Niabella yanshanensis: one gene and its partner. The protein of the gene in region 1 binds, or shares a complex with, the protein of each later gene. Links are inferred from orthologs where the notes say so. Each region holds a gene or a part of one and is shown on either strand. Other genes may lie near its edges. The genes, in order: U0035_RS16980 and smc.

Region 1 (6,702 bases):
GCAGGGAATGGATGCCAGTGGTAAAGATGGAGCCATTAAAAATGTATTGGGCCGCATGAACCCGCAGGGTGTGCAGGTTACTTCATTTAAAGTACCTACCCAAGAAGAACTCGCCCATGATTTTTTATGGCGTATTCATAAAAATGTACCCGCCAAAGGACATATTCAGGTCTTTAACAGGTCGCATTATGAAGACGTATTGGTAACCCGGGTTCATGGTTGGTGTAGCGATAAATTGGCCAGGCAACGTTTTGAGGCAATTAACCACTTCGAGAAGCTGCTGCAGGAGCACGGCAGTACCAGTATTTTAAAATTTTATTTGCATGTTTCTGCTGAAGAACAGGCCGAACGGTTGAAGGAAAGAATCAACAACCCGGCTAAAATGTGGAAATATAATAAGAAGGATTTTGAAGAAGCCACGTTGCGCGATCAATATTACAAATATTATAAAGCATGTTTTGTAAATTGTAGCCAGCCTGAGTGGCAGATTGTGCCGGCCGACCAGAATTGGTATAAGGAGTATTGCATTGCAAAAGCTTTAAAAGAGCATTTGCACAAGCTGAAAATGAAGTATCCAGCTCTAAATAGCGGAAGTTAAACCTTGACGCAGATGGAGGATAGCTCTATATTTGTTTATATAAACCAAATTTTTAAATTATGGGATTCTTAAAGGAATTTAAAGAGTTTGCCGTTAAAGGAAATGTTGTTGATCTGGCGGTAGCGGTAGTAATAGGCGGCGCCTTTGGTAAAATTGTAACCTCATTGGTTGAAGATATTATCACACCCGCGATATTGACACCGGCATTGGAAAAAGCAAATCTGAAAAACCTGAGTGAGTTAACATTTCCGGGTACAGCCATCAAATATGGTAACTTCCTGTCTCAGGTGCTGTCTTTCATTATTATTGCTTTTGCATTATTCCTGATTGTTAAGGCCGTAAATAGTTTTAAGCGGAAGGGGGAAGCGCCGCCACCTGCAGGACCGTCTTCAACTGATCAGTTGTTAATGGAAATTCGCGACGAATTGAAAAAAAGGCCCTGATTGGCTGCTTAAATATTAATTTCGTGAAGTCCTGCTTTGACGGCAGGACTTTATTATTCTAAAATAGATATGTAGTGACAAACTCCACTTACCAGATAAAGTTATCTCAGTTTGAAGGTCCGTTCGATCTGTTACTTTTTTTTATTGAACGCGATGAGCTGGATATCTATAACATTCCCATTACCCAGATTACAAACGATTTTCTCGATTACATTCACAACCAGGATGCGCTGAACATAGAATTGTCCAGCGAGTTCATACTGTTTGTATCTACCTTGATGCGTATTAAGGCAAAGATGCTGATACCACGCAAAGAGCTGGATGCACAAGGAAATGAGATCGATCCGCGTGAAGAGTTAGTAAGCAAATTACTGGAGTATAAGAAGTTTAAAGAGGCTGCAGCCTTAATGGCGGAAAAAGAAGCGCTCCGGATGCTGATGATCAAACGGGGAAATATTCAGAAAGAGCTTTCTCATGTAGGAGAAGAAGCAGGAGAGGGCACTGAGATACAGGCTTTATCGCTTTTTAAATTGATGAAGGCTTTTGAAAAGGCCATGCAGAAATATAGTGATCGAATTAATAAGCCGGTTCATACGGTTGTGCAATACAGCTATACTATGGAAACCAGCCGTGGGCAGGTTCTCAATTTAGCGCAGGCTGCAAAAAAAGTATCTTTCGAAAAGTTGTTTGAAGTGGCCGAAAACCGCGTTCAGGCCATCTTCATGTTTCTTTCGGTATTAGAGCTGGTGCAACAGAGCTTTTTGAAAATCATGATCGGGGAGGGGAAAAATAATTTCATCCTTGAATTCGTTGAGCCGGAAGACCGCGACCCGGATATAGAGGTAAGTGATGTTTCCTCATTTGATTAACAGGAACTGTTTTTGCTTATATATGAGCTACGTCTCTAAAACATTATAAAAAATAAAAACTACAACAAATGAAACGCTTCGCAACAGCCAACTGGCAGGGATCGGGTAAAGAAGGTAAAGGAACTAATTCTACCCAATCGGGTGTGTTAAACAACGCCCAGTACTCTTTTAAAACCCGCTTCGAAGACGGAAACCCGGGCACAAACCCGGAAGAACTGGTAGCTGCTGCTCATGCCGGCTGTTTTACCATGAAGCTGAGCTTTGTATTAAACGAAGCAGGTTTTACTGCCGATAATATTGATACTAAATGCACGATCGATTTCCAGGATGGCGCTATTGTGGAAAGCCATTTGGATATTACAGCTACCATTCCCCGAATTGATGATACGCAATTTCAGGCAGCTGTAAAAAATGCAGAAGAAAATTGCCCGATCAGTAAGTTATTAAACACTAAAATTACCTCAACAGCTACTTTAGCTTAAGATAATTATATACGCACAAAAAAATCCCCCGTTCAAATTAACGGGGGATTTTGGTATATAAATGTTTGATTGCCTAAATTTTAAAACCTAGCGTTAAGAGAACTCTGGAATTATTGCTTTTGATCTGTGCCGGGAAAAAATCATTTGAGGTTAAACGATAAGGAAACAACACATCTTTTCCAAAGCTATGTACATATCCTAAATCGATGAAGAAACCTTTGTTGCGGTATCCCAGGCCGCCTGTACCTTGTACCAGCTCGCCTTTTTCACCAGCAATATTTTTATAAGGATTGCCATAATAAGCACCCCCAAAACGAACTGCAATAGTATTAAATTTCAACTCAGCACCCAATCTTGCATTTACGGCTCCTTTGTAGGCGTTGTCTATTGCATTATTCAATGGACGGAAATAGTCGTTATTGGCGCCGCGGTCATCTCTTGTAGTGCGAAAATTAGACGCCATATAATTTACGTATTCAACGTCGCCTGAAATAAAACCTTTTTGGCTATTAACATCATTTACATTGCCAAACAGCAAAGAGAAGCTCCCCATGAATTTGTAAGGGGTGTTAAGGTTATAGTCATATACCAGTTCTTTGCTGGTATTTTGCTGATCAACATCATCAAGATTAGCACCAGCGGTTGCTACATAGCTATCACTTAAAGAATAAAATGTTGGGGAGTGCGCAGCAAAACCCAGTCTTAAATTGTCAGTCGCTTTAAAAACAACACCTGCTTTTACGTTAATGCCAACCCCTTTTGTAATCAGGTCATCGTCAAACCATGCAGCATCAAAACCATTGTTGGTTGTTTCCGGGTCCTGCTCAGTATATTGCCTGGTGGCGCCATATCTCAACATAGGGATACCAATGGTACCTCCAAGAAATACCCTGTCATTTAAATTGGCCGCACCTGCAATTGCCAGCTCTGTAATGCCGCCGTTAGTAGCAATTACTTGTCTTTGCTCAAGGCCACTGGCTATTGCTAAATCTACAGCCGCAGAGGAGAGGTCAATATCGCCGTTGGGTTTTTGCGTTTCTTTAATCCAACCTGATTGTACTGCCAGTTCGGAACCATATTCATTCGTCCCGTTATTGGCTACAATATCATCGATAAAATAATCAGCCATAGAAGTACGGCTTAATTGTCCTCCTTTATTGGTGTAAACAACCCGGTTATTAAAGTCGGCCAGTCTGTTAATTGCAATACCGAATGCAGAACTTTTCAAAGAACCGCCTCCATATGAAGGTTTACCTAAAACAAAACCCGTAGTTCCCAGGAAGCCCGAAGATTGGTTTTCTTTTTGAGATACCCCCAGGTAGGTACTGTTGTTATTTAAAAAGTTACCACCACCAGAAATCACAAAGTCGCCGGTTTTATAGAAGCCAATATTGGCCGGGTTAGAAAAGATGGTAGATATTTCTCCACCGATAGCACCATTGGCGTTACCAATAGCCTGTGAGCGGGCTGTTCCCGAGGCCTGTAGCCAGGAATACCGTAAGGCGTCCTCAGGTGTTTGTGCCTGGGAGGCAGTATATGCAGCTACAAGCGTAGCAGCCAGGAAAATTTTTTTCATGTATAAAATTTAATAGGTTTAAAGTAGTGACAGAACTCTGTTCGTAAACGGCATGATTTAAAATCTCCTGCCACTTCCGCCACCACCGCCTGAACCTCCTCCGCCACGGCTTCCACCGCCACCGCCGCCCGAAGGCGCTGAGTAAGAAGGAGATGAAGATGGTTGAGAGTAACTGGGTTGGTTGTTATTCCTTGGTGCAGAATAAACGTCACGGCTATAAGTTTGCCCCTGGTTGTAAGAACGGTTATAACTTCCAGTATTAACCGAGCGTCCGTAGGAGCCCGAATTGCGGGTATTGGTGCTTACACTGGCATTGCTTCTTACCCCATAAGTACTTCTGTAAGTACCTCCGGTAGGATTGATATATCCCGGGGTAGTACGTCCGCTGCCGGTACCCATGCTCACGTTTCCTCTACCTCCATAGCTGCCCAGATTGGTGTTGGTGCGCGGACCGTAATCTGCCCTGCGACCCGCAATTACACCGCCGCCATACCAGCCACCCCAGCCCCAGCCGGGTCCGTACCAGCCATTGTACCAGGGGTCATACCAGCCACCCCAGCCGCCCCAGCCAAAGCCACCGCCCCAACCGGCATACCAGGGACTATTCCAACCCCAGCCGGCGCCCATACCCCAGCCGCCCCAGCCAAATCCTCCACCCCAGCCCCAGCCGGAGTACCAGGGGTTGTACCACATGTTCCAGTAACTTACAGGGCTCCAGGGATTATTCCAATACCAGGGGTCATTCCAATACGCCCAGTTATTATAATAACTGAAATTATAGCGGTCGCCATAATAATACCAGTCATTTAAATCACTCCAGCGGTTGCGGTTGCGCACTTTCATACGCAGGTAGCGGTCGTCATAATCTTCGTATTCCTCATCTGCATCATCATAGGTACGATACCGCCTTTCATCGGTTTTCTTAATTTTCGCATATTCCTCCTCCGTAGGGGCGGGCGAACTATACACGTCATCTGGTGTTTGCCCGGTTCGGTAGGCGGTAGAACAGCTGGCTAATGCCACCGTTATACCTACCAGAAACAGCAGGGTTGTAGATCTTATTTTCATTTTGGCCATTTATATATATTTAATAATTGTTTTAATTCGGCTTAAAATTTACATTTGCGATCCCTAAAACAGCAATTTGTAAAAATACACATTCTCTATTAATTGGTGTGACGCTGAAATGTGATAAAAGGATGCACAATTTGCTTTTAATTCACAACATTTTTTGTTAAAAAAAGTTGCTGTGCAAAATAGGGCGTTAAATCGGATAATGAGGGGGGAAACAAACAAGAATATAGATAACCAGCCTATTAATTAACTGGTTTTAAAACATAACATAATTATGAGCAAAGAAATTACACCAAGGCAGCAAGATTACTCACAGTGGTATAACGACCTGGTGCTAAAAGGAGGGTTGGCTGATTACTCTGCGGTGAGAGGTTGTATGGTAATTAAGCCCTATGGGTTTACCCTTTGGGAGAATATGCGAGACGCGTTGGATAAGATGTTTAAGGATACCGGACACGTGAATGCGTATTTCCCGCTTTTTATACCTAAGAGCTTTTTGAGTAAAGAGGCGGCTCATGTAGAAGGCTTTGCTAAAGAATGTGCGGTAGTTACTCATTACCGCCTGAAAAATGATCCTGATGGCAAGGGTGTGGTGGTAGACCCTGAAGCAAAACTGGAAGAAGAGCTGATCGTGCGTCCCACCAGTGAAACAATTATATGGAATACGTATAAAGACTGGATCCAGTCTTACCGTGACTTACCCATTTTGGTAAATCAGTGGGCCAATGTGGTGAGATGGGAGATGCGTACCCGCCTGTTTTTGCGTACAGCCGAGTTTTTATGGCAGGAAGGACATACCGCACATGCCACGCAGGAAGAAGCAGAAATTGAAGCAAAAAAAATGCTGGATGTTTATGCCGAGTTTGTAGAAGAATTTATGGCTGTCCCCGTAATAAAAGGGGTAAAAACTGAAAGTGAGCGTTTTGCAGGGGCTGTAGATACTTATTGTATAGAAGCTTTAATGCAGGATGGCAAGGCTTTGCAGGCCGGCACCTCGCATTTCCTGGGGCAGAATTTTGCCAAAGCATTTGATGTACAGTTTTTAACCAAAGAGAATAAGCAGGAATATGTTTGGGCTACGAGCTGGGGCGTAAGCACCAGGTTGGTTGGCGCCCTGGTAATGGCACATAGTGATGATGAAGGATTAGTGTTACCTCCGCGAATTGCTCCATTGCAGGTGGTAATTGTACCCATTTATAAAGGCGAAGAGCAAAAAGCATTGATTGATGCCAAGGCCGATGAAATCCTGGCCGATCTAAAAACAATAGGTATCAGAGCCAAGTACGATGGTAATGACAATAACAGACCGGGCTGGAAATTTGCTGAATATGAATTGAAAGGCGTTCCTGTTCGTGTTACTTTGGGTGCCAGAGATCTGGCTAATAACCAGATCGAGATCGCTCGCAGGGATACAAAAACCAAGGAATTGATTCATGCAGATGGCATCAGCCAGTATATTGACGGATTATTACTGGACATCCAGAACAACATGTTTAAAAAGGCAAAAACTTACAGGGATGAGCATATTACCCAGGCAGATTCCTGGGATGAGTTTGTTCAGTTATTAGATGATAAAGGCGGCTTCATTTTAGCCCACTGGGATGGTACTGCTGAAACGGAGAACGAGATTAAAGAAAAAACAAAAGCCACTATTCGTTGT
Region 2 (7,845 bases), 1.9 Mb from region 1 along the record:
ACGATGCATAAGGAGATCTTTCAAAACAGATGGTACTACTAATAAAGACTGTTACACTTTTGGCCAGGAGATCCTGGCGCCCTGCAACGGGGAAGTGGTGCTGGTGGTTGATGGCGTAAAGACAATGTATCCGAAACGATAAACCCGGTTTATGTGCCAGGCAATTCGGCAATTCATCTGAACCACATCTGCATTTCCATATTCAAAATGCAGAAGATATGAATACAGCAACAGGTATTAAATGTTACTTTGATAAGATCATAGTAAATGGAGAAACAAAAGCCGACTATTCGCCTATTCAAAAAGATAAATTAGTAATGGCAAATAAAAGCTGTTCGCCATATTAAATTGAAAGAAATGGAAATCATATACTGGCGGGTTTTATTTTTTTGCCTGATACCAATAGGGATTTTTCTTTTGATAAAAGGTATTCGACTGGTTGGGAAATCTCTAAGCGGTACGGTTCTTTTAGAGATTCCCTACCTGCAGAAGACCGGACAATTTACAGTTGTTAAAGCAGGATATTTTTCGATCTGGCAAAAAGGTACTTTACTGAAACGGACGCCTGTTGATCAATTCAGGCCTTATGTTTATAATGAACTAACCAATGAGACTTTAATGCTCAACTTTTCTTTAATGCGCCCACAGGTTAATAGCTTTTCAGCAGGGCGTATCCAGATAGCTACCTTTCGTGCTGAGCCGGGCAATTACAAGTTGGAATTAGGGCATGGAACGAGTTTGTCGAAATGGGAAAGCTTGTTAGCGAACGCTGTACTGTTCCCGAAAATTGATTTAACGAAATACTTTATAGAAGTTAGAACTTCGCAGTCGCCGTTATTTATTTTCCTGGCGATTCCCTTGATATTACTGGGTGCCTTTGGGATTATATGCGGGGTAGTACTGGGGTTACTGGCTGATCAAATAGTAAAATAAAAGAGCATGTTAATGTCGCAAGACTATAAAATACCTGTCTACATCTGACCGGCCTGGTTTTCGAAATTGGGAATCGGCTGATATCAATCCTGTGGTTCAGATAAATGCTGATATGCAGGTCATGGAGTTCTTTCCATGCATGGCAACGAAAGAGCAAACGGCACAATTCATTGAACGGATGAAAAGCCAGTTTGAACAGAATGCGTTTTGCTATTTCGCAGTTGATCAACTTTCAACGGAGCATTTATTGATTTATAGGACTCTCCGAATAAACTTATGATGCTGACTTTACGCCATGTATTGACATCGATTGGCGATTAAAAAGCCGTGATTGGGGTAAGGGATTGGCAACGGAGGGCGCGGGACGATGCCTCGAATATGCGTTTAAGGATTTGGCGTTTGAACAGGTATATGCGATAGCTCCTAAAATCAATGTGAAATCGCAGCATATCATGACTAAGATTGGGATGAAAAAGGAATACGAATTTTCACATCCTTTATTATCCAATGATGAACGATTGAAAACTTGCGTGCTGAATAAAATCGGGAATCCGTCGATCCTATCTATATAGGATTAAAGACTTTCTGCAATGTAATAGTAACAGTTGTTAGTATGGCGACTACTCTGAATGCTCGATTGTGTGAATAGTGTGTGGATAACTCAGGCTCTGCTGTGGTAATTTGAGTCCAAAAGCGAAAGTGATGATTTTAGATTATGGAGTTTTAGAACGATGAAATAGCACTTAAACCCGTGAAATTAAAGCCATAATAGACTATTTCCACACAAAAAGCTATAACTGTCACGATCTGTAGTCACAAAAAAAAGCAAGTTCTTCAACGGGCTATTTTCCACAAGCCTTCTTTAAAACCTGTGCATAAAACAAAGCCCTCACTAGCGTTTACTGGTCTATATTCGCCGTTGCAATAAAAGTTTTTTAGCGTGAGATTAAAGAGTTTAGAAATAAAAGGGTTTAAAAGCTTTGCCGATAAAACCATCGTGAATTTTGATGATAATATCACCGGGATCGTGGGACCGAATGGTTGTGGTAAATCCAATATCGTGGATAGTATCCGTTGGGTGATCGGTGAGCAGCGTATCAGCAATTTACGAAGCGAAAACCTGGATAGCCTGGTATTTAACGGGTCTAAAACCCGTTCTGCCAGTGGTTTGGCGGAAGTGAGTCTCACTTTTGAGAATACGAAAAACCTGTTACCCACGGAGTTTAATACTGTTCGTATCACCCGCAAGTTTTATAAAAGCGGCGAGAGCGAATACCGGTTGAATGACGTTCAATGCCGGCTACGGGATATCCAGAATCTCTTTATGGATACGGGTATCAGCACCGACTCTTACGCGATCATAGCCCTGGACATGGTGGATGACCTGATTCGTGATAAAGAAAACAGCCGGCGTAAGATGCTGGAGCAGGCCGCGGGTATTTCCATTTATAAAACCAGGAAAAAGGAAGCTAAGACAAAGCTGGATGCTACTGAGCTGGATTTGAACAGGATTGAAGATCTTTTATTCGAGATCAATAACCAGCTCAAAGCCCTGGAAAACCAGGCGAAGAAAGCAGAGAAATATCATGAGATCAAGCGCGATTACCGCGAGGTTAGCATTGAGTTGGCAAAAGCAGCTTTGGAAGGATTCAATCTTACCTATAAAGACCTTACTGAAAAGCAGGAGTCAGAGTCTGAGCGTATTGCCCAGTTAGAGGCAGCGGTAGCCACCGGCGAGGCTGCATTGGAAGAAGAGAAGCTGGTATTTATAGAAAGGGAGCGCGCTTTACAAAGCATGCAGCATGCTTTTAATGAGTTGCAGCAAAAAGTTCGTACTAAAGAAGGCGACAAAAACCTGGCTGTTCAGCGCCTTCAGTATCTAAAAGAAAAAGGCGCAGGCTTACAGGAGTTTTTGGATAAATCGGGCGCCCAGTTAAAAGGCATCGAAGAAAGCATTGGCTTTACGCAATTACAGCTCGATGAAGAACAGAGCGCTTACGAAGGTTTGAGTGAGCAGCTGGAAAACCTGAAGATAGAGGCCGATGAAAAGCGTGGTATACTTGATTCAAGACGCAATGCATTGGAAGAGATCCGTATGGAAAACCAGCAGGTGCAACGGAGCCAGTTTGAGGCGGAAAAGAAAGTGGCTGTAGCCGATACCTCCATTCAGAACCTGCAGAAAGCAATACAGCAAATTGAACAGGAAACTGAACAGAGGGCCGCAACTTTTGAAACCCTGGATGCAGAGCGTCAGCAGAAGGAGCAGGTGCTGAGCGAGCATAAGCAATCTTTGGAGCAATTATTAGCACATAACGAACATACCAAAGAGCAGATCCTTCAAACGCAAGGCGTATTAGATGCGCTAAGGAACGAAATGGCGGAGGAAAGCCGCAAGCTGGATGCGAAAAAGAATGAACACGACCTGTTAAGGTCGATGATCGATTCGATGGAAGGTTATCCGGATAGCGTCAAGTTCCTTCATAAAAATAAGGACTGGAATTACCAGGCTCCGATATTATCAGACATCATCTACGTTAAAGAAGAATATCGTACTGCCTTGGAGAATGTTTTGGAACCCTACCTGAACTATTATGTAATCAATGACCTGCAACAGGGTTTGGAAGCGGTTCATCTTTTAGGCAATCATAAAAAAGGAAAGGCAAATTTTTTCCTGCTGGATAAGATAGGCGAAGCGTTATCAGCAAATTCAGGTCATACCCTGGAAAATGCTACACCTGCATTAAGTGTGGTAGAAGTAGATGAGAAATACAGCAATCTTGCGAAGCATCTTTTAGGTAATGTATTTATAGCAGAAGGCGAAGAGGCTTTGGAGAATGCCAATGGTTTTACAGTAATTGAAAAGACCGGCCGCTACGTAAAAGGGAAACATACGCTTACGGGCGGAAGCGTGGGGTTGATTGAAGGTAAAAAGATCGGCCGTGCTAAGAATCTTGAGAAGCTGCAGAAGGATATTGCAGGTCAGGATGAGATAGTACAAAACCTTCGATCGCAAATTCAGACAAGACACAACGAGGTGATTGCTTTTAATGAAGACCTGCGCGAAAGTGCGATCAAAGAAACAGAAAGAGCGATACAGGAAATATCGAACCAGGTATTTTCGTTGCAGAATAAATTGGAGAACCTGCAGGGCCAGCAAAGTACTGCCCGCAACCGCCTGGAAGACTTAAACGAACAATTGCAGCAAACGCAATCTGCCGTTGAAAGTGTTCGGCGGGAATTGCAGGAATTTAATGAAGTGTCTCAGTTAAACACAAACAAGCTGGCCGAGGCAGAAGAGTCTTTTAAAGCAGCTCAGGGCGCCCATGAAGAATCGCAGGGTTACTTTAACGAATTTAACCTGAATGTTACACGCCAGCAAAGTAAGATCAATGCGTTAAAGCAGGAGCTGAACTTTAAAAATAACCAGTTGGATGCACTACAAAAGCAGGTAGAGCAAAGTACGCAGCAGTTATCGAGCACGAGTGAAGACATTGAGCAGAACGCAGCGGCCCTGGTGGCGGTTGAGGAAGAATTATTGCAGTTGATGCATAGCCGTGAAGCCGATAAGAAAGTGTTAGATGAGGCTGATCAGGCTTATTACAACCAGCGTAACCAGTTGAGTGAAAAAGAAAGCGAACTGCGCCATAAAACAAAAGAAAAAGAGCAGTTAGATCATTTACTGGCAGCTATAAAGGATAAGCTGAATGAATTGAAGTTACAGCTTGCGGGGACTAAAGAGCGCCTGAACGTAGAGTTTAAGATACAGTTAGAAGATATATTGGACGAAGAGCGTACTACAGAAACCAGTACCGAAGAGCTGCAGGAAAAATCGGATCGTTTGAAAAAACGCCTCGAAAACCTGGGCGAGGTAAACCCAACGGCGATTGAAGCTTACACCGAGATGAAGAAGCGCTACGAGTTTATTGTGGAACAGAAGAATGACCTCGTAAATGCAAAGGAAAGTTTGCTGAAAACAATTGAAGAAGTAGAATCTACAGCTAACCAGAAATTCCTCGATACCTTCAACCAGGTACGGGAAAATTTCCAGAAAGTATTTAAGTCTTTATTTACCGAAGATGACCAGTGCGACCTGGTATTGGAAAACCCTGAAAACCTTGCGGAAACGGGTATTGATGTAATGGCTAGGCCTAAGGGCAAAAGGCCCACTTCTCTAACGCAGCTGAGCGGGGGAGAAAGGACCCTGACTGCAACCGCATTGTTATTCGCTATCTACCTTATTAAACCTGCACCATTTTGTATACTGGATGAGGTAGATGCGCCACTGGATGACGCGAACGTGGGCAAGTTTACCAATATGATCCGCGAGTTTAGTGATAACTCACAATTTATTATTGTTACCCACAATAAAACAACCATGAGCACGGTAGACGTGATCTATGGCGTAACTATGCAGGAGCCCGGTGTGAGTAAGCTGGTGAGCGTAGACTTTAGAAGTTTGGCAGCTGCGGGGTAAAATTGTCTTAATAAGTAGCAATATAAAAGCCGCAGGTTATTCAACTTGCGGCTTTTCCTTTTCAAACCAATACCTGTCATAAATTGAAGCCGATGCCTGCATTTATGGTCCGGTGAAGCCTTACAGCTTGCGTAGAGGCAGCATCCTGTAGTTGTCCCAGATGATGGTAGCGGGCATATACGCTCCACTTTTTATCGATGCGATACCCCGCTCCCAATGCCAGTGTTGGTGTAAAGCCGGTAAGGTTGAAGGGCTTTGTATGTATTTCACCGGCCGGGGTTTGAACTTGTTGTCCACCCGAAAATTTTGTTGACATATAGCCGGGCCCTATCAGCCCTTCAATATAAGCTGCACGAATTTTTCTGCGGTAGCCAACTGAGGTATGGAGCGCTAATCCCTGTTCCTGTTTGCGATGCCTGTATTGTATCAAGCCAGCGCTTTGAAAAAGCTGCCAGTTTTTATGATCAATGTATAAATATTCAATACTTAGCTGAATACCTTTGCCGTCAGATAGTTGTCTCTTTAATCCCGGCATTCGAATAGATTCGGAGTAGGCGCCTGTTGTCTGCGCCAGGGCATCAACTTTCACTGCCCAACGATTGGCCGGTTTTTCCTGCGCATGTAAAAGAAGCGGGCATAAGCCGAAAATGGCTGGTATAAGTAGATGTTTCATTTATTTAATTTTATTGCCGGGTGAATGCGAGGGCCTTTTCTGCTACCTGGTAGCCGGTATTTAAAATCGATTCGTCTGCTACTGAGGACAAGAAAATACTGGTAGCATTGGTAGCCGGGAAATGCATCACTACTACCGACCAGCCGCCGGTGTGACCCGTCATTAATTGTCCATCTTTATGTTGAAACTGCCAACCCAATGCAAAACCGGATTTCCCCTCTATAGGTGTATACAGCCGCTTGAAACTTTGAGCGTTCAGTAATTCGTTTTTTTGGAGCGCACTAATGAAACGGATCATGTCCTTCATATTGGTACAAATACCTGCGGTTGCAAAGTCGGCATATACATAAGGGGGAGTAACTTTCGTAAAGCTATTGCCTGCGGGTTCAAATACCTGCGGTTTATAGTTACCTATGACATCACTCTCCGTAAAGAAATGGGTACGAAGCATACCCAATGGCATAAAGATCTTTTGTGCTATCAAAGTTTCATAAGGCATTTCATAAACCTCTTCCAGTATAAGCGAAAGCAGTACAAATCCGGTTTGACCATAACGGCTTTGTGTTCCGGCTTTAAAGTATACCGGCGGCGCTGCGGCATAAGTCAGGTATTTCCAACGGTCTAAACCTTCTGTCACAGCCGGAGAAAGTGCCTTGTAGTTTTCATTATCTGTTACATCGGCCATACCATCGGTATGGGATAGGAGTTGGCTGATCGTAATAGTTTCCCAGGCCGCGGGCAACTCGCTCACATAATCAGATGCTTTAGCCTTGAGCTGTATCTTCCCTTCTTCAGCAGCTTTCATTACCATTACGCTCGTGATCATTTTAGATGCAGAAGCCAGCAAGAAAAGGCTTTCGTCTGATACTGCTGTATTACCGTCCGGTATTTCAAATCCCTGTTGGTAGCTGCTTATAACTGTCCCGCTCTGCAGGAGTGCCCAGGCAATAGGGGCTTTGAAGGATAATTTTTGTGTACGTGTGTTGATTAACGCTGCAACATCCTCCTTTAGTTGATTTTGGTTTTTGACCGGCCGGTCGTGTTTCTCGCAGGATTGATAAACCAGGCATATGGCTAATGCCAGGATGGTTGTTAAATCTTTCATTGTTTAGATATTGGGTTTAAGGAATAAATAATTTGGCGCTGAAGCTGCCCTTTGCGGTAGCTTCTGGTTTGAACTTATCACCAACCCCAACATTGCTAATAGTAAAACTGCCTTCAGCACGGCCATTTCCCAGTTTGGTAACCGTTACATTTCCTTCGCTGGGTTGGGGAGGCATATCGGGGCCGGGCATATAAAAAGCATTGTATCCCGTAGTAGCTGTTAAGAAATGAAAACGGGTGCCATCGGCAGCAAGGTCAAAAGCATGGCTACCCAGTTCGCCCTTCCAGGTAAGCAGGAAATGACCGCCACCTTCATCTTCCGGATTAGAAAGTATATATCTTGATCCCATTTTTACTACGGGCGTTGCGGGAAAACGTACCGGTGCGCTATTGTTAATGCTTAACTCTATCCATCCGTCGCCCATAATATTCATAGTACTCGTTAGCAGAAATTTACCAGACACAGGTGCATTTAATTCGAGGCTGACATTTGCAGTAGCTGTTCCGTTAACGGATGCAGGAGCCTGGTACTCGACCGATTGCTGATTGCTTTTATTCAGGCTGCCGGGGCCGGTCAATTCCCACGATTTAATAAACTTCGAAGGGAGCGGGGCCGGATTGCCCACCGGATAGCCGGGCTCATTGTAGGGGCCGTTAGGAT

What was found.
Region 2: the proteins of U0035_RS16980 (region 1) and smc are in contact, whole or in part, in a crystal structure (PDB 3ZGX), measured with the Bacillus subtilis proteins. The link is inferred for Niabella yanshanensis from one-to-one orthologs.

Annotation. Positions count from the first base shown.
Region 1 is NZ_CP139960.1:4,091,095-4,097,796, forward strand. What follows is about bases 36-3,012. They hold U0035_RS16980 (segregation and condensation protein A), read left to right. Parts: upstream 36-1,115; coding sequence 1,116-1,910; downstream 1,911-3,012. Other genes in these bases: U0035_RS16970 (PPK2 family polyphosphate kinase), read left to right, coding at 36-598; mscL (large conductance mechanosensitive channel protein MscL), read left to right, coding at 658-1,041; U0035_RS16985 (OsmC family protein), read left to right, coding at 1,979-2,392; U0035_RS16990 (aromatic hydrocarbon degradation protein), read right to left, coding at 2,466-3,012. Also shown: more of U0035_RS16970, read left to right, coding at 1-35; more of U0035_RS16990, read right to left, coding at 3,013-3,968; U0035_RS16995 (hypothetical protein), read right to left, coding at 4,026-5,036; proS (proline--tRNA ligase), read left to right, coding at 5,317-6,702. UniProt on the Bacillus subtilis protein: Participates in chromosomal partition during cell division. May act via the formation of a condensin-like complex containing Smc and ScpB that pull DNA away from mid-cell into both cell halves.
Region 2 is NZ_CP139960.1:2,160,466-2,168,310, reverse strand. Bases 1,488-5,607 are described here. They hold smc (chromosome segregation protein SMC), read left to right. Parts: upstream 1,488-1,873; coding sequence 1,874-5,407; downstream 5,408-5,607. Other genes in these bases: U0035_RS08685 (outer membrane beta-barrel protein), read right to left, coding at 5,484-5,607; U0035_RS22940 (GNAT family N-acetyltransferase), read left to right, coding at 1,488-1,505. Also shown: U0035_RS08695 (hypothetical protein), read left to right, coding at 358-933; U0035_RS22945 (GNAT family N-acetyltransferase), read left to right, coding at 959-1,213; more of U0035_RS22940, read left to right, coding at 1,233-1,487; more of U0035_RS08685, read right to left, coding at 5,608-6,080; U0035_RS08680 (serine hydrolase domain-containing protein), read right to left, coding at 6,091-7,185; U0035_RS08675 (hypothetical protein), read right to left, coding at 7,202-7,845. UniProt on the Bacillus subtilis protein: Required for chromosome condensation and partitioning.